2 regions of the Variovorax glucosi genome follow, and region 2 is predicted to be linked to the other one. Evidence: predicted binding sites of a transcription regulator. Region 2 holds the regulator's gene; the other holds the start of a gene.
What was found. The regulator FNR, encoded in region 2, switches genes on or off when oxygen is low (the NO sensors DNR and NnrR bind a similar motif). The targets are predictions, from matches to a motif close to TTGATNNNNATCAA.
Positions count from the first base shown of each region.

Region 1: the regulator FNR is predicted to act here: its motif matches at 6,203-6,216, upstream of ACSFA3_RS13050 (OmpW/AlkL family protein).

Region 1 is NZ_JBPJZE010000002.1:1,028,901-1,037,511, reverse strand. Features, by position in the region: gene polA (DNA polymerase I) at 1-1,305, opposite strand, end outside; gene ACSFA3_RS13070 (hypothetical protein) at 1,425-1,799, shown strand; gene ACSFA3_RS13065 (homoserine kinase) at 1,805-2,872, shown strand; gene ACSFA3_RS13060 (BPSS1780 family membrane protein) at 2,882-3,685, shown strand; gene ACSFA3_RS13055 (UvrD-helicase domain-containing protein) at 3,691-6,138, opposite strand; gene ACSFA3_RS13050 (OmpW/AlkL family protein) at 6,295-6,966, shown strand; gene ACSFA3_RS13045 (GMP reductase) at 7,086-8,063, shown strand; gene ACSFA3_RS13040 (alpha/beta hydrolase) at 8,076-8,611, opposite strand, start outside.
Region 2 is NZ_JBPJZE010000001.1:716,995-725,605, reverse strand. Features, by position in the region: gene ACSFA3_RS03515 (ferritin-like domain-containing protein) at 1-527, opposite strand, end outside; gene ACSFA3_RS03510 (catalase family protein) at 721-1,833, opposite strand; gene ACSFA3_RS03505 (YnfA family protein) at 1,962-2,285, shown strand; gene ACSFA3_RS03500 (zinc-dependent alcohol dehydrogenase) at 2,300-3,334, opposite strand; gene ACSFA3_RS03495 (NAD-dependent succinate-semialdehyde dehydrogenase) at 3,337-4,719, opposite strand; gene fnr (fumarate/nitrate reduction transcriptional regulator Fnr) at 4,781-5,497, opposite strand; gene hemN (oxygen-independent coproporphyrinogen III oxidase) at 5,683-7,053, shown strand; gene ACSFA3_RS03480 (sulfite exporter TauE/SafE family protein) at 7,057-7,872, opposite strand; gene ACSFA3_RS03475 (cell division protein ZapA) at 8,092-8,466, opposite strand; gene ACSFA3_RS03470 (DUF904 domain-containing protein) at 8,463-8,611, opposite strand, start outside.

The DNA of each region.
Region 1 (8,611 bases), on a different contig from region 2:
GTTGGCCAGCACATGGCGGTCGTACTTGACGTGCTGGCCGAGCTTCTTGCGCGCACCGTTCTCGAACCACGGCTTCATGCGCGCGAGCACTTCGTCGCGCGGCAGTTGCGCCGGTGCATCCGGATAGTCGTGCGTCAGCGGAATGTAGGCGGCTTCGCCGGGCGTCACGCTGAAACTCAGGCCGACGATCTCCGCACGCATCGCGTCGAGCGACGTGGTTTCCGTATCGACCGCCACCAGGTCGGCGGCCTCGATCTTCGCCAGCCACGCATCGAACATTTCCCAGGTCAGCACGGTGTCGTAGGCGAGGTTCGACACCTTCTCGGCGGCCTCCTCGGCACTCGGTTCGTCGAACAGGTCGCCGCTGGCTTCGGGGCCTTTCTTCTTCTTGTTCTGCTCCAGCATCTCGGGCGGCACGGCGTGCGCTTCGAGCGTCCTGACCAGGCTCTTGAAGCCGTATTGCTCGTAGAACGCCTTGAGCGCATCGACCTGCTGCGGCCCGATGGCGATGCCGTCGAGTGACGGCAGGCCGACGATGTGCTCGCCCAGATCGCAATCGGTGCGGATCGTCACCAGCCGCCGGCCCTGCGGCAGCCAGTCGAGCGCCTTTCGCAGGTTCTCGCCGGCCTGGCCCTTGATCTCGCCTGCGCTGGCAACCAGCGCGTCGAGCGATCCGTACTGCAGCAGCCACTTGGCGGCGGTCTTCGGGCCGACCTTGTCGACGCCCGGCACGTTGTCGACCGTGTCGCCGACCAGCGTCTGGTAGTCGACCATCAGCGATGGCGGCACGCCAAATTCGGCCGTGACGCCGGCCACGTCACGCTTCTTGCCGTTCATGGTGTCGATGATCGTGATGTGCTCGTCGACCAGCTGGCTCATGTCCTTGTCGCCGCTGGAAACGATCACTTCGATGCCCTGCAGCGCGGCGGTCTTGGCCAACGTGCCGATCACGTCGTCGGCCTCGACCAGCGGCACGTGCAGCACCGGCCAGCCGAGAAGGCGCACGACCTCGTGGATCGGCGGAATCTGGTTGCGCAGGTCGTCGGGCATCGGCGAGCGGTTGGCCTTGTACTCGGGATACCAGTCGTCGCGGAAGGTCTTGCCGGGCGCATCGAAGACGCAGGCGGCGTAGTCGGCGCGCACCTCGCGGCGCAGCGCCTGCATCATGTTGATCATTCCGCGGATCGCGCCGGTGGCCGGGCTCGCCGGATCGCCGGGAACGGCCCGCAGGTCGGGCATGGCGTGGAAGGCACGGTAGAGATAGCTCGATCCGTCGACGAGCAGCAGCGTTTTCTTGTCGGTCATCGGGGCATTTTGCCCGCGCGACCGAGCCGCCCCATACGAACGACGTACGCCCCTTCACGACATGGCGTCCCGTTGCGCACCGACAGCGCGTCGCGAGGGAGCGCACCTACAATTGCTTCATGGCCTCCAACACTTCTTCCCTCGTCCGCCACGCGCTGCTGGCAACCGTTTTTTGCGCCGTTGCCGGCGCGGCTTCGGCACAGACCGCGGCATTGCCTTCGCAGCAACCCGCTGCGCAGGCCGCGCCAGTGGAATCGGCGCCGGGCGAGGGAAAGCGGAACCAGAAGATCGAACGCATTCACGTCGAAGACAGCGGCGCGACCGTCGACGAGGTCCGCTACGGTGGGCAGACGCAAAGCATCACGGTTCAACCCAAGGCCAACGTTCCCTCGTACGAGGTGTTGCCGAACGACGGTGGGCGCGAACGCCAGGGGCAGACCGAGACCAGCAGCGGCGGCAACGGCCCCCGCGTCTGGAACCTGATGAAGTTCTGAGCGGCGTGGCGGTCTACACCGACGTCGGTTTCGACGAAGCGAACGCGCTCGTTCAACGCCTGGGCCTTGGGGCCCTTCGGTCGTTGAAGGGCATACAGGGCGGCATAGAGAACACCAACTACTTCGCCAGTACCGAGAAGGGCGAATACGTGCTCACGCTGTTCGAGCGCCTCGGTGCGGATCAGTTGCCGTATTACCTCTGTCTGATGAAGCATCTGGCGGCAAAGGGCATTCCGGTACCGGAGCCGGTCGCCGACCCCGAAGTGATGCCTTCCGACGGCCATCCGCTGACGTTTGCAACGGACATGCCCTGCGAGCTACTGCATATCGTCGCCGGCAAACCGGCGGCTGTGGTGCAGCGCCTCGGCGGCCATAGCGAGCTCTCGCCGACGGCAGCCCACTGCTCAGAACTCGGCGGCTGGCTCGCGCGCATGCATCTGGCGGGACGCGATTTTTCGCGCGTGCAACCCAATCTTCGCGGGCTGGACTGGTGGAACGACACGGCGCCGGTCGTGCTCCCGCATCTCGATTCCTCGCAGGCCGCGCTGCTGCGCAGCGAACTGGCCTACCAGAACCACATTGCGGCATCTTCGACTTACGCAGCGCTGCCTCGCGGACCGGTGCATGCCGATCTGTTCCGCGACAACGCGATGTTCGCCGCGCCCGACACACCCGACACGCCTGCCGGCACCCCTCGGCTGAGCGGTGTGTTCGACTTCTATTTCGCCGGCACCGACACCTGGCTGTTCGACCTGGCAGTTACCCTCAACGACTGGGCCGTCGACCTGCCGACCGGCGCACCGCACGCCGCACGCGCCACCGCCCTGCTCGACGCCTACATGACGTTCCGCCCGCTCCACGGCGCCGAGCGCGCACTGCTGCCCGCCATGCTGCGTGCGGCAGCGCTGCGTTTCTGGATCTCGCGGCTTTGGGACTTCTACCTGCCGCGCGAAGCCAGCATGCTCAAGGCGCATGACCCGACCCATTTCGAGCGCGTGCTGCGTCATCGCGCCGCTGCGCCTGCCGCAATCGCCGCAATGAGCCCACACGCATCCCAGCCGATCACGGCCTGAACGGAACCGATGAAACTCAACCTCGTCCCGGCGCGCAATGGCGCAGCCTGGGTCCGCCAGGGCCTCCAGGCCTTCGCCAAGCGACCGCTGGCCTTCGTGTCGCTGTTCTTCTTCTTCATGGCGGTGGTGTCTATCGCATCGCAGGTGCCGCTGGTCGGTACCGTGATCGCGCTCATGCTGTTGCCGACGATGACGCTGGGACTCATGGCGGCTGCGGCGGCGACATCCGATGTCACGCCGGATGGGCAGAAGCCAGCCGCTGCTGCCGTATTTCTGGCTTCGTTGAGCGCCGTGCGCTCGGATGTCAAGCCGATGCTGGTGCTAGGCGCTCTCTATGCGGTGCTGTTCCTGTCCGTCATGGGCCTGTCGGCGCTGGTGGACGGCGGGCAGTTCGCCCGCGTCTACCTGCTGGGCGAGACCATCAACCGCGAACTGGCCGAGAGTGGCGAATTCCAGGCAGCGCTCTGGCTCGCCATGGCGCTCTACCTGCCGCTGTCCTTGGCCTTCTGGCATGCGCCCGCGCTCGTTCACTGGCACAAGGTGCCGCCGGCCAAGAGCCTGTTCTTCAGCCTCGTCGCATGCGTCCGCAACTTCAGCGCCATGGCGGTCTACGGGCTGACCTGGGTGGCAGTCTTCGTCGGCGCCGGTATCGTGCTGAGCCTGATCGCCACGCTGCTGGCAGCCGCCGGCATTTTCGGTGGCGAAGGCGCAGGTGCGGCCGGCGGCGCGATGATGGTCGGCGGCGCGCTGATCATGGCGACCATGTTCTTCACCAGCACCTGGTTCACTTTCCGCGACAGCTTCCAGGACTGACTGCTTCAGACCGGCGTCAGTTTCGCCACCGAAAGCGCCAGCCACTTCACGCCGTGGCGCGGGAAGTTGATCTGCGCTCTGGCGTCGTCGCCGACGCCTTCCAGCGCCAGCACCGCGCCCTCGCCGAACTTGTTGTGGAACACCTGCATCCCGACGCGCAAGCCATGCGACGGCGCGGCCTTTTGCGGCGGCACGGGCGGGCTGGCGAATGAATCCTTGCTGAAGCCGGTGCTGGCGCCGCCGCCTGCGCTTCGCGTGGTGGCATAGCCGCCGCCATAGCCGAAGGCAGACGGCGCAAAACCCTGATTCTTCGGCGTCAGCCATTTCAGCGCTGCTTCGGGCAGTTCTTCGTAAAAACGACTCTTCAGGTTGTAGCGCGTCTGGCCGTGCAGCATGCGCGTCTGCGAATGGCTCATGTACAGACGCTGACGCGCCCGCGTGATGGCCACATACATCAAACGGCGCTCTTCCTCGAGCCCGTCGTGATCGCTCATCGAGTTCTCGTGCGGGAACAGGCCTTCTTCCATGCCGGTGATGAAGACGCAATCGAACTCCAGCCCCTTGGCCGCATGAACCGTCATGAGCTGCACGGCGTCCTGACCGGCCTGCGCCTGGTTGTCGCCCGATTCCAGCGCGGCGTGCGTGAGGAAGGCTGCGAGCGGACTCAGCGTCTCGCCGGTTTCGGCATCGGGCGCGAGTTCCATGACTTCGTCGAGCACCGGCAGATTCGGATTCAATCCCTGGCTGACCAGCGATTGCCGCAACTCGTCGATCGGCAATGCAACCGCGTCGCGGCCGAAGCCTTCCTGCGTCACGAAGCTTTCGGCGGCGTTCACGAGTTCTTCCAGATTCTCGATCCGGTCGGCGCCTTCGCGATCGGCCTTGTAGTGCTCGATCAGCCCGCTGTGGTCGAGCACCAGCTCGATGATCTCCCGCAGCGAAACGCCTTCGGTCTGCTCGCGCAGCACGTCGATCTTGGCCACGAAGGCAGTCAGGTTGCCGCCGGCCTTGCCGCCGACCGCGCTCACCGCGTCGTGCATCGACTTGCCCGACGCGCGAGCCGCATCCTGCAACACCTCGATGCTGCGAGCGCCGATCCCGCGCGGCGGGAAGTTGACGATCCGCAGGAAGCTGGTGTCGTCGTCCTTGTTCTCGATCAGTCGCAGGTACGCGAGCGCGTGCTTGATCTCGGCACGCTCGAAGAAGCGCAGTCCGCCGTAGACGCGGTACGGCACCGACGCATTGAACAGCGCGGTCTCTATCACCCGGCTCTGTGCATTGCTGCGGTAGAGCACGGCAATTTCCTTGCGCGAAATGCCTTCGCGCACCAGCTGCCGCATCTCCTCGACCATCCATTGCGCCTCGGCGAAATCGCTGGTCGACTCGTACACGCGCACCGGTTCGCCCGGCCCCTGCTCGGTGCGCAGGTTCTTGCCGAGGCGATTGGTGTTGTGGCTGATCAGCGCATTGGCCGAGTCGAGGATGTTGCTGAAGCTGCGGTAGTTCTGCTCCAGCTTGATCTGCCGCTGCACGCCGAACTCGCGCACGAAATCCGCCATGTTGCCGACGCGCGCACCGCGGAACGCGTAGATGCTCTGGTCGTCGTCGCCGACCGCGATCACGCTGTTTCCGGCGCCGGGAACGAAGCGCCCGCCTTCGACCATCTTGCCCGAGAGCATCTTGATCCATGCGTACTGGAGCTTGTTGGTGTCCTGGAATTCGTCGATCAGGATGTGCCGGAAGCGCCGCTGGTAGTGCTCGCGCACCGCATCGTTGTCGCGCAGCAGTTCGTAGCTGCGCAGCATCAGCTCGCCGAAATCGACCACGCCTTCGCGCTGGCACTGCTCTTCGTACAGCTGATACAGCTCGACCTTCTTGCGGTCGTCGTCGCTGCGCACTTCGATGTCGCGCGGACGATCGCCGTTTTCTTTCGCACCGGCGATGAACCATTGCGTCTGCTTGGCCGGGAAGCGCTCGTCGTCGACGTTGTATTGCTTCATCAGCCGTTTGATGGCGGAAAGCTGGTCCTGCGTGTCGAGGATCTGGAAGGTCGAGGTGAGGTTCGCCAGCTTCCAGTGCGCGCGCAGAAAACGGTTGCACAGGCCGTGGAACGTGCCGATCCACATGCCGCGCGCGTTCACCGGCAGCATCGAGGTCAGCCGCGTGACCATCTCCTTGGCCGCCTTGTTGGTAAAGGTCACGGCCAGCACGCCGCCTGGCGACACCTGCCCGGTCTGCAGCAGCCAGGCGATGCGCGTGGTCAGCACCCGCGTCTTACCGGAACCGGCACCGGCGAGGATCAGCGCATTGCCGTCCGGCAGCGTGACGGCGGCGAGCTGCTCGGGATTGAGGTTGGCAAGCAGCGGCGAAGCTGCGGCGGCCGCATGGGCCGCGCCGGTGGAGGGAGCGCCTGAAGACAGGGCGCTGGCGTCGTGCGAGCCGAAAAGAGACATCGGGCCATTGTAGAAAGTCATGGCACCGGGCGCTTCGGCCGGACTATTCGCTTCAGGCGCTTCCATGATCTGCGTCAAGGCGCAATCCGCATCGAACGATGAGACTTTGATCCAGCAACCGGCCTCGTGCGCCGGTCAATCACCGGAGAAGAAATCATGCGTCCCGTCATCCATCAATTCGCAGCGCTCGGCGCCGCAGTCTCGCTCTCTGCGCTGGCGGTCTTCGCACCCGCAGCCGCATCGGCGCAGGAGACGCAAGGCGACTGGCTCGTGCGCGCACGAGCGGTGCGCCTCGACCCCGCAAATCATTCGACCGCCATTGGCGCGCTGGCCGTGCCGTCGGATGCCATCACCGTCAATTCGAAGACGATCCCAGAGATCGACGTCACTTACTTCTTCACGCCAAACATCGCGGCCGAATTGGTGTTGACGGTGCCGCAGAAGCAGCATGTGACGATCGAGCAAAGCGCACTCGGCGGACCGGTCGACATCGGCACCTTCAGGCATCTGCCGCCGTCACTCCTGCTGCAGTACCACTTCATTCCGAACGGCACGTTCCGCCCCTATGTAGGCGCCGGACTGAACTTCACGCGCATCAGCTCGACGCGGCTTTCGGTGCCGACCGTCGGAGAGTTGCAACTCGAACACAATAGCTTCGGCCTCGCGTTGGGCGCAGGCGTCGACATCGCTATCGCAAAGAACGTCTTCCTCAACTTCGATGTGAAGAAGCTGCAGATCCGCACCGACGTGAAGCTGGCCGGCACCACGCTGTCGACGGTCAAGGTCGACCCGTGGCTGATCGGCGTGGGCATCGGCTACCGGTTCTGAAAGTTCGGCCGATATTGATATAAGGTTTATACGAGAGCAGCGACCGACAGCCGGTGCGGGCTGCCTAGAATCGACAACCGGGCCCAAGTTTCTTGTCGCCCGGTTTTTTTTTGGATCCCATGCAGATCTTCGACTACGACAACATCCTGCTGCTCCCGCGCAAATGCCGCGTGGAAAGCCGCTCTGAATGCGACGCCAGCGTCTCGCTCGGTGGCCGCAGTTTCCGCCTGCCGGTGGTCCCCGCCAACATGAAGACCGTGGTCGACGAGACCATCAGTCTGTGGCTGGCGAAGAACGGCTATTTCTACGTCATGCACCGCTTCGATCTCGACAACGTCGCGTTCGTCGGACGCATGCATGCGCAAGGCGCTTTCGCATCGATCTCGCTTGGCGTGAAGAAGCCGGACTACGACACCGTCGACACGCTTGCCGCCGCCGGCCTGACCCCCGAATACATCACCATCGACATCGCACACGGCCATGCCGACAGCGTGAAGAACATGATCGGCTACCTAAAGCAGAAGCTGCCGAAGTCGTTCGTGATCGCGGGCAACGTCGGCACACCGGAAGCCGTCATCGACCTGGAGAACTGGGGCGCTGACGCGACCAAGGTCGGCATCGGTCCGGGCAAGGTCTGCATCACGAAGCTCAAGACCGGTTTCGGCACCGGCGGATGGCAGCTGAGCGCGCTCAAGTGGTGCGCGCGCGTGGCAACGAAACCGATCATTGCGGACGGCGGCATCCGCGACCACGGCGACATCGCCAAGAGCGTGCGATTCGGCGCGTCGATGGTGATGATCGGTTCGCTGTTCGCAGGGCACGAAGAGTCGCCGGGCAAGACGGTCGAAGTCGACGGCACGCTCTACAAGGAATACTACGGCTCGGCCAGCGACTACAACAAGGGCGAGTACAGGCATGTCGAAGGCAAGCGCATCCTGGAGCCGGTCAAGGGCAAGCTGGCCGATACGCTGATCGAGATGGAGCAGGACGTGCAGAGTTCCATCAGCTATGCCGGCGGCAAGGCGCTGATGGACATCCGCAAGGTCAACTACGTCACGCTCGGCGGCGACAACGCGGGCGAACACCTGCTGATGTGAAGCGTTGCTGCTTCACCTTGAAAGCAGCTCCATCGCGCGACCGTGCAGCGCATGTTCCGGATCGGCCAGCGCATCGACGACGCTGAAGTGATGCAGGCCGGGCAAGGCTTCGCATACCGGCACGCGCTCCGCACCCCATGCGGCGCGGATCAGCATGTTCTGGCGCACGAACTCGTCGCTCTCGTTCTCTCCGACGACGGCGAACAGCTCTCCCCTGTTCGGTGCCTTCCATGACGCGGGACTTGCACGCTTCGCATCCGCATCGATCAGCCGCAGCGAATCGCCGAGGAACGGCGTCTTGCGCAGCGGACGCAGGTCGTAGAGGCCGGATACGGCGAGCGCATTGCGCACCAGATCTGCCGGCAGATCGGGCGCCACGCTTTTCCAGTCGCAGGCCAACAGCATCGCAGCCAGATGGCCGCCCGCCGAGTGGCCGGCGACTGTGATGCGCGACGGGTCGCCGCCGTGTTCGGCGATGTGGCGCCAGGTCCATGCCAGCGCCTGCACCAGCCGCAACGCGATGTCCGGAATCGTCACCGGATGCGCGT
Region 2 (8,611 bases):
TACGGATCGAATGCCTGGCCGGCCGTGATCAGGCCGGCGGCCACGGCTGCAGAAGAGAAGGCACTTCCGACGCTGGCGCTGACGTCGATGGTCGGTTGTGCAACCGCCGCGCTGCCGAGTGCGGCGCGCAGGAAACGCACGTGGTCTGCCTCGTCCTTGGCGATCTCGCGTGCATATTGCGCAACGATTGGATCCTTGAACGGCACTTGCCGACCGCCGAAGACCGTGCCGCGCGTGCCGGTACCGCCGAGCTGGCTTTCCGGAAGTCCGACGCCGAAGACTGCATATTGGTAGAACTGCGCCTCGAGGTACTCGAGATTGAGCGCGAAGTTGAGGATGTCCACGTCCGTCGGACCGGTGGTCGACTGGCCGATGGCATTGTTGCCTCCGCCGCCGCAGGCCGCCAGGATGGCGCCGCCCGCCATGCCGGCCGCGTAGCCGCTGCTCTTGCGGAAGAAATTGCGTCGTTCAGTCCGCTTCTCGGTCTGTTTCTGCAATATGTCGAGGGTTACAGCATTTCCAAGCATTTCATCTCCTGCGCGGCGCGCTTCGTTCCCGTCGCTGTCGCCGCATTACGTGGACCGCCGCAACACGGCGTGCTGCGGAACCTGATCAGGCAGCCGGACTTCCGGTCGCCTGAGGTGACTACGGCGCCTGCCGCCCTGTAGATTCAGAAAAGTCGGTAAACGGATGTATCCGACGCTAAGTTCTTGCGTGCGGTCAGTCCGGTAGCACGGTCGATGCGGTCGGCTCTTCGGGCGTCACGCCGTTCTGCGTGTTGCGAAAACGTGCGCTCACTTCGTAAGCCGTCTTGCGGACGCGCATCACGGAGCCGATCGGACGATGGGCAGCAAGCGCGTGCCATGGTGCGAAAGACATGCCGTCGTCGACCGCACGCGCACGTGCCTCGCTCCATGAAACCTGCGGCTTCGCGACGATGCGGCCGACCGTGACGAACGGGCTAAGGTCCTGCGGCCATTCGACCGAGGCATCCTCGACGGGCATGGCCTCGATGTCGGTGCAGAGTTGCACACGGATCTCCCATACGCCGCCCTGCTGCGCAAAGTGCGACAGCACTTCTTCGCGCAGGCCGTTCGGACGGTCGCTCAGGTCGACAGGTGCATCGGTAAGCGCCGTGAGTTCGGGCGACACGGGCGCTATCGACAGCTTTGCCATGTAAGGGCCGTAAAGCATCGGAACCTGAGTAAAGAACGTTTCGCCGAGGATGTTGGTTTCGGGGTGTCCGCCCATGGTCTTCAGCAGGCCACTTTCTCCACCGGCCTTTTCGACGATGGTTTCCAGGCCGCGCAATGCGGCAGCCAGCACTTTCTTCAGGCCCGGCGCCTTGTCGGTCGTGGACGCGAGCAGCTTCAGCGGCCGGAGGAATGCCTTGGCTGTCGGCGCACTGAACACCGGGCCGTTGACCATCAGAAAGTCCTGCGTGGTGCCGCTCTCCGCGCCGGCTGCCCGCTCGCCTTCGACGCCGAGAATCTTGATCGACAGGCCGCGCGGCGTGGAAATCGCATCGTCCAGCAGGTCGCCAGGCGATGTGGAGAAGCGCATGACCACCGGGTAGTTGCCGGCCTTCGCGAACAGGCCCTGGGCCAGCGTCGGGGGCAGGCCGGCCGGAATCTGCAACTCTGCCATCAGCAGGCCGTGGCTTTTGGCATGGACGCTGCGATAGGCATGACCTTCGTCCTTGTGGACGATCGAGGCGATCTTCACCAGCGTTTCTTCCAGTTCCTGGGTGGTCTGGGCTTCGTCTTCTTCCAGCGATTCGTAGGCCGGCTGATAGAGCAACGGCTCCGTGGTGCTGAGCGTGAGGTCGGACATCGGCAATCCTTTTGGTCGTTGTAATTCGACCGGAGTATTCGAGTCCGGGATCCGGTTCGTGTCAGGAAGCACGGCCCCCACCTGTCGGACAGCGCAGCACAGTTGATCGGGTCACTACCATCTGCGCCATGAAGACCATAGCGCTTTACGTCGTGACCGCATTGGCGGAAATCGTCGGTTGTTACTTGCCCTGGCTCTGGCTCAAGCAGGACAGGTCGGCGTGGCTGCTGCTGCCCGCCGCCGTGTGCCTGGCGCTCTTCGCATGGCTGCTCAGCCTGCACGAAGCCGCCGCCGGTCGCGTGTATGCGGCGTACGGCGGCGTTTATATCGGCGTGGCGATCCTGTGGCTCTGGGCCGTCGACGGCATCCGGCCGACGCCCTGGGATGTGGCCGGCACCGTGGTGGCGCTGGCTGGCATGGGCATCATCATCTACCAGCCGCGCATTGGCTGAAGCGCGTCAGCGCGTCACTCCTGGCGGAAATCGATCACCACGCGCGACGGCACTTCGCCGTGCGCCAGTCTTGCGAAGACATCGTTGATGGCCGACAGCGGCTGCAGTTCGATATCGGCCCTGACCTTGCCCTCGGCCGCGAAGCCCAGTGCTTCCGCCATGTCCTGCCGTGTGCCTACGAAGGAGCCGCGGATGGTGATGCAGTTCGCCACCACGTCGAACAGCGGCGTGGGGAATTCGCCCGGCGGCAGGCCGACCAGCACGCAGGTGCCGCGCTTGCGCGTCATGCCGACGCCCTGTTTGAAGGCGGCCAGCGACGGCGCCGTGATCAGCACGCCATGCGCACCGCCGCCGGTCGCCAGCTTCACGGCTTCGATCGGGTCGCCGACCCTGGCATTCACGACCGCATCGGCGCCCAGCTTCGTGGCGTGCGCCAGTTTGCCGTCGTCGATGTCGACCGCGCAGACGTGCAGGCCCATCGCCTTGGCGTACTGCACCGCGAGATGGCCCAGCCCGCCGATGCCGGAAATCACGACCCATTGACCCGGTGTCGCTTTCGTCTCCTTCAAGCCCTTGTAGCTGGTGACGCCGGCGCAGATCAGCGGCGCCGCCTCGACGGCCGACAGGCCGGCCGGCACGTGCGCGACGTAGTTCGGATCGGCGAGGATGTATTCGGCGAAACCGCCGTTTCTGGTGTAGCCGCCGAATTGCGCCTCGGCGCAGACCGTTTCCCAGGCGGCAAGGCAATGCTCGCAGTGGCCGCAGGCCGAGTAGAGCCATGGCACGCCCACGCGGTCGCCTTCCTTCACGGCACTGACCCCTTCGCCCAAGGCTACGACGATGCCGATGCCTTCGTGGCCCGGAATGAACGGCAGTCCGGGCTTCAGCGGCCAGTCGCCGCCGGCGGCATGGAGATCGGTGTGGCAGACGCCGCATGCCTCGGTCTTCACGAGGATCTGGCCCGGGCCGGGCACGGGGACTTCGACTTGCCGGAGTTTCAACGGTTGGCCGAAGGCTTCGACGACGGCGGCTTGCATGGTGAGCGACATGATCAGACCGGCGCGTCGAGATGGACGGTGCGAACCAGCTTCTTGTTCACGAACTCCTGGATGCCCATGTTTCCGAGTTCTCTTCCGTAGCCGGAATCCTTGATGCCGCCGAAGGGCAGTTCGGCATCGGTCCAGTCGATGTTGTTGACGAACATCATTCCGGTGTCGACACGGCTCGCCACACGCTTGCCGCGCGCCTCGTCTTTCGTCCAGACCGAGCCGCCGAGGCCGAAGTCGGAATCGTTGGCCAGCGCGACGGCGGCGTCTTCGTCCTTCACGCGGAAGAAAGAGACGACCGGGCCGAAGAACTCGTCGCGGAAGGCCGGGTTTTCGGGTGCGATGTCGGCCAGGATCGTCGTTTGCATGAACGAGCCCGGACGGTCGATCCGCTTGCCGCCCATCAACAGCTTCGCGCCGTTGGCGACAGCGCCGTCGACCTGCGCTATCAGCTGCAGCAGCGCGCCTTCGCTGGAAAGCGGGCCGTGCGTGGTGGCTTCGTCCATCGGGTCGCCGGCCTTCAGCTTCGAAAGCGCCGCTGTGAATTGCGCAAGGAACGCGTCGGCGATCGACTCGACGACGATGAACCGCTTGGCCGCGCAGCAGGTCTGTCCGCTGTTGTACATGCGGCCCCAGACGGCCCACGGGATCGTTTTCGCGAGATCGGCGTCTTCGAGCACGATGAAAGCGTCGCTGCCGCCGAGTTCCATCGACGACTTCTTCAGGTTCCGCCCGGCACGCGCGGCGACGCTGCGTCCGGCCGCGACGCTGCCGGTCAGGGCGACGCCCTTGATGCGCGCATCGTCGATTACTTGCTCGGCTTGCGCGTGCGAGATCAGCAGGTTGGTGTAGGCGCCAGCGGGCGCGCCGGCGTCGAGCAGCAGTTTCTCGAAGGCGATCGCGCACTGGGGCACGCAAGCGGCGTGCTTGACCGCCAGCACATTGCCCGCCATGAGCTGCGGACCTGCGACGCGCGCGAGCTGATAGAAGGGGAAGTTCCAGGGCTCGACGCAGAACAGCACCCCGAACGGGCTGCTTTGCATGTGCGCTTCACCGGCTTTTGGGTTCAGCTTCACCGGTGCCAGGAACGATTCGGCATGGTCGGCGTAGTAGTCGAGGATGTCCGCGCTGAAGCTCACCTCGCCGCGCGCCTCCGAAATCCGCTTGCCCATCTCCAGCGTCGCCAGCTTCGCGAAGCGGTCGACATCCGTGCGGAGCAGCGCGGCGGCCTTCTTCAGGATCGCGGCGCGCTCGGCGTAGGCGGTGGTCTTCCAGGTCTGGAAACAGGCGTCGGCGGCGGCGAGCGCCGTCTCTAGCCGTGCGCTGCTGAAATGCTCGAAGCTCGCGATGAGCTTGCCGTCGTTGGGGTTGATGCTTTCGTAGGCCATTGGGTTTCCTCACACAAAACCCCAAGTTACGTCCGCACTCACGGAGCGATGTTGACCCAGGTCAGCAAACCGGCAGATTCACGATTCGCTTCAGCGCGTCCTGCGACACGATGCGGATGTGGCGCTGCTGCACTTCGACGACCCCGTCCTCGACGAACTTCGATAGCGTCCGGCTCACGGTTTCCAGCTTCAGTCCTAGATAGCTGCCGATTTCCTCGCGCGTCATGCGCAGCACCAGCTCCGACGAAGAGAATCCGCGCGCATGCAGGCGCTGCACCAGATTCAGCAGAAACGCCGCCAGCCGCTCCTCGGCGCGCATGCCGCCCAGCAGCAGCATCACGCCGTGTTCGCGCACGATCTCGCGGCTCATGATCTTGTGCACATGGCGTTGCAGGGCGGTGATTTCGCGCGAGAGCTCCTCGATGCGGTCGAAAGGCATCACGCAGACTTCGGAGTCTTCCAGCGCAACCGCGTCGCAGGTGTGGCGGTCGTTGACGATGCCGTCCAGGCCGATGATCTCGCCCGCCATCTGGAAACCGGTCACCTGGTCGCGGCCGTCCTCGGCCGTCACCCGGGTCTTGAAGATTCCGGTGCGGATCGCGTAGAGCGACGTGAAGCGCTCGCCGGCATGGAACAGCGTTTCGCGCCGCTGCACCTTCCGGCGGATCGCGACGATGTCGTCGATACGCTGCAGTTCCGCCGGCTGAAGCCCGATCGGCATGCAGAGCTCGCGCAGGTTGCAGCTGGAACAGGCGACTTTGATGGCTTCTGGGGTCATGGCAGGCGGGGGACTCGGTGCTGTGTTCGCGTATGCGATCTGCTGCAACGTCAAGGCCCCACCGGATTGTGTTCCAACTGTTAAACGCAATGCCTTGATTCAGATCAAGCAAAGTGCGCGCGCTTCGGCGCAAAGTGGACGGCACACCTCCAAAGCTACTTCAGAAGCCATCTCCGAAGCCCCGCATGCCGACCCTCCACAACCCCGCATCCGCCGACGTTCCCGGTCCGCGCTACACGTCCTATCCGACAGCCGATCGCTTCGTCGAAGCGTTCGGCAGCGACGACTACATGCAGGCGCTGCAGCAGCGAAAACACAGTGCGCGGGTGTTGCCGCTGTCGCTCTACGTCCATCTGCCGTTCTGCTCATCGCTCTGCTACTTCTGCGCCTGCAACAAGATCGTGACGCGTCATCCGGAGCGGGCAGACGAATACCTCGGCTATCTGGCACGGGAAATCGAACTGCAGGTCGCGCAACTCGGCCGGGGCGCGACGGTGAGCCAGCTTCACCTCGGCGGCGGCACGCCGACCTTCCTCGACGACGCGGCGCTCGGGCGGCTGATGGCGATGCTGCGGGACAACTTCACGCTCGCACCCGACGGCGAATACGCGATTGAGATCGATCCGCGCACCATTGATGCGGGCCGTCTCGCGCACATCAAGGCACTGGGCTTCAACCGGCTGAGCTTCGGCGTCCAGGATTTCGATCCGGCCGTTCAGCGGGCGGTGCACCGCATCCAGCCGGCGGAGCAGGTCTTCGATCTGGTCGCCGAGGCGCGAAGCATCGGCTTCGCTTCGATCAACGTCGATCTCATCCACGGCCTGCCGCTGCAGACGGCCGATTCGTTCGACCGGACACTGGCGCAGATCTGCACGCTGCGCCCTGACCGCATCGCGCTCTACGCCTACGCGCACATGCCCGAGCGTTTCAGGGCGCAGCGTCGCATCGATGCGAACGAACTGCCGGAATCGACGGCGAAGATCCGCATGCTGTCGCGTTCGATCGCGACGCTCAAGGCCGAAGGCTACGTCTATATCGGCATGGACCATTTCGCGCTGCCGGGCGACGCGCTCGCCGTCGCCAAGCGACAGGGCAGGCTGCACCGCAACTTCCAGGGCTACAGCACGCAGCCCGACGGCGATCTGCTGGCGCTGGGCGTGTCGGCGATCGGCCGCATCGGCGCGACCTACAGCCAGAACGCAAAGACGCTGGAGGAATACTACGACCTGGTCGAACAGCGCCGACTGCCGGTAGTGCGCGGGTTGGCGTTATCTCGCGACGACGTGCTGCGACGCGCGGTAATCATGGCTCTGATGTGCCAGGGGCAGGTCAGCTTCGAGTCGATCGCGCTCGGTCACCTGATCGACTTCAAGAGTTACTTCGCGAAGGAAATCGAGGCGCTGAAGCCGCTGGTCGCGCAAGGTTTCGTCACCGTCGGACCGCACGACATCGAAGTGACGCCGACCGGCTGGTTCTTCGTGCGGGCGGTGGCGATGATTTTCGATCGTTACCTGCAGGTCGACCGCGACCGCGCACGCTACTCGCGGATCATCTGAAGTTCAGCCGGTCAGCCCTTTCCAGAGCATGTACGCGGCCAGCAGATAGAGCAGGCTGGCGAACACGCGCTTGAGCTTGCCGACCGGCAGGCTGTGAGCGGCCCGCGCGCCGAGCGGCGCCGTCAGCACGCTACAGGCAGCGATCACGCCCAGCGCCGGCAGCCATATGTAGCCGAAAGCGCCTTGCGGCAGCCCTTGCACCGACTGGCCGCTGATGACGTAACCGGCCACGTTCGCGACTGCGATCGGAAAGCCGAGCGCCGCGCTTGTCGCGACTGCGGCGTGGATCGAGACGTTGCACCAGGCCATGAACGGCACGCTGATGAAGCCGCCACCCGCGCCGACCAGTCCGGACACGAACCCGATGACGCCGCCCACCGTGAGCTGACCGGCGGTTCCGGGCATCTGGCGCGCCGGCTTGGGCTTGCGGTCGAGAAACATCTGCGTCGCCGAGAAGCCGACGAAAAGAGAGAAGACGATGGCCAGCACGGAGCCCTTGAGCAGCGCGAAAACGCCGAGGCTGCCCGCCAGGCTGCCGATGACGATGCCCGGCGCCAGCCGGCGGACGATGTCCCATCGCACTGCGCCGCGCCTGTGGTGTGCGCGCACGCTGGATATGGAGGTGAAGACGATGGTCGCCATCGATGTGGCGATGGCCATCTTGACGGCGAGATCGGCCGGAACGCCGCGCTGGCCGATGATGTAGGTGATGAACGGCACCATCAGCATGCCGCCGCCGATGCCTAGCAATCCGGCCAGAAATCCGCTGACGAGCCCGAGTGCGGCGAGTTCGGCGATCAGCGAAGGTTCTAGCAACATAAGGTGTCTGCGGATGTGCACCGGACCCGCATCCTGAACCAGGGTTCAGGTGGGCGAGGGCAGCAAGACTTCGGGTTCATCTGACGCGAGATGATCACGCCCATCGAGCGATGTACCAAGCCCGGCTCCGGAGAGCATTGGAACAAGGAAATATTAAGCCCGACACACACCGCAGACACTTCGGATTCTAGGCGCCGATACGGCGGCGTGCGTATTCATTCAGAGCAAATGACTGTCGCCGGCAAGGGCTTGGTCCAGCCGCTGGACCAATTGGGCTGCACGTGCTTCGTCGGTATCGGGGTGCGAAGCGTCGCCGTTCGCCGAGTCATCCGCGCTCTCCGACTTCTCCGCTGCGGCCACCGCCATGGTGATCAGCGCAGCAGACGTCGCAGCCACCTGCTGGCCCAGGTCGTAGGCCAGGTTGAGCGATGCGAGCACGGCGATGCGGTCTCGCGCGCGCACCTTGCCGGCATCGCGGATCTTGCACATGGCGGTGTCTACCCGCTCGACCGCCTCGCGCAGTTCGGCTTCGCCGCCCTCGGGGCAGCCGAGCAGATAGTTCTGGTCCATGATCTGGACTTCGATCTGTTTCATGAGGCGGTGGAATCCTGCGGAGGAGTGGGAGACGCGTGCGGCGCATCGGCCGGAAGTCGCTGAAGGAGTGCATCGACACGGGTTCTTGCCGCAACGAGTCGCGCGTGGAGCGCGTCGCGCTCGCGCGTCAGCGACTCGACCTCAT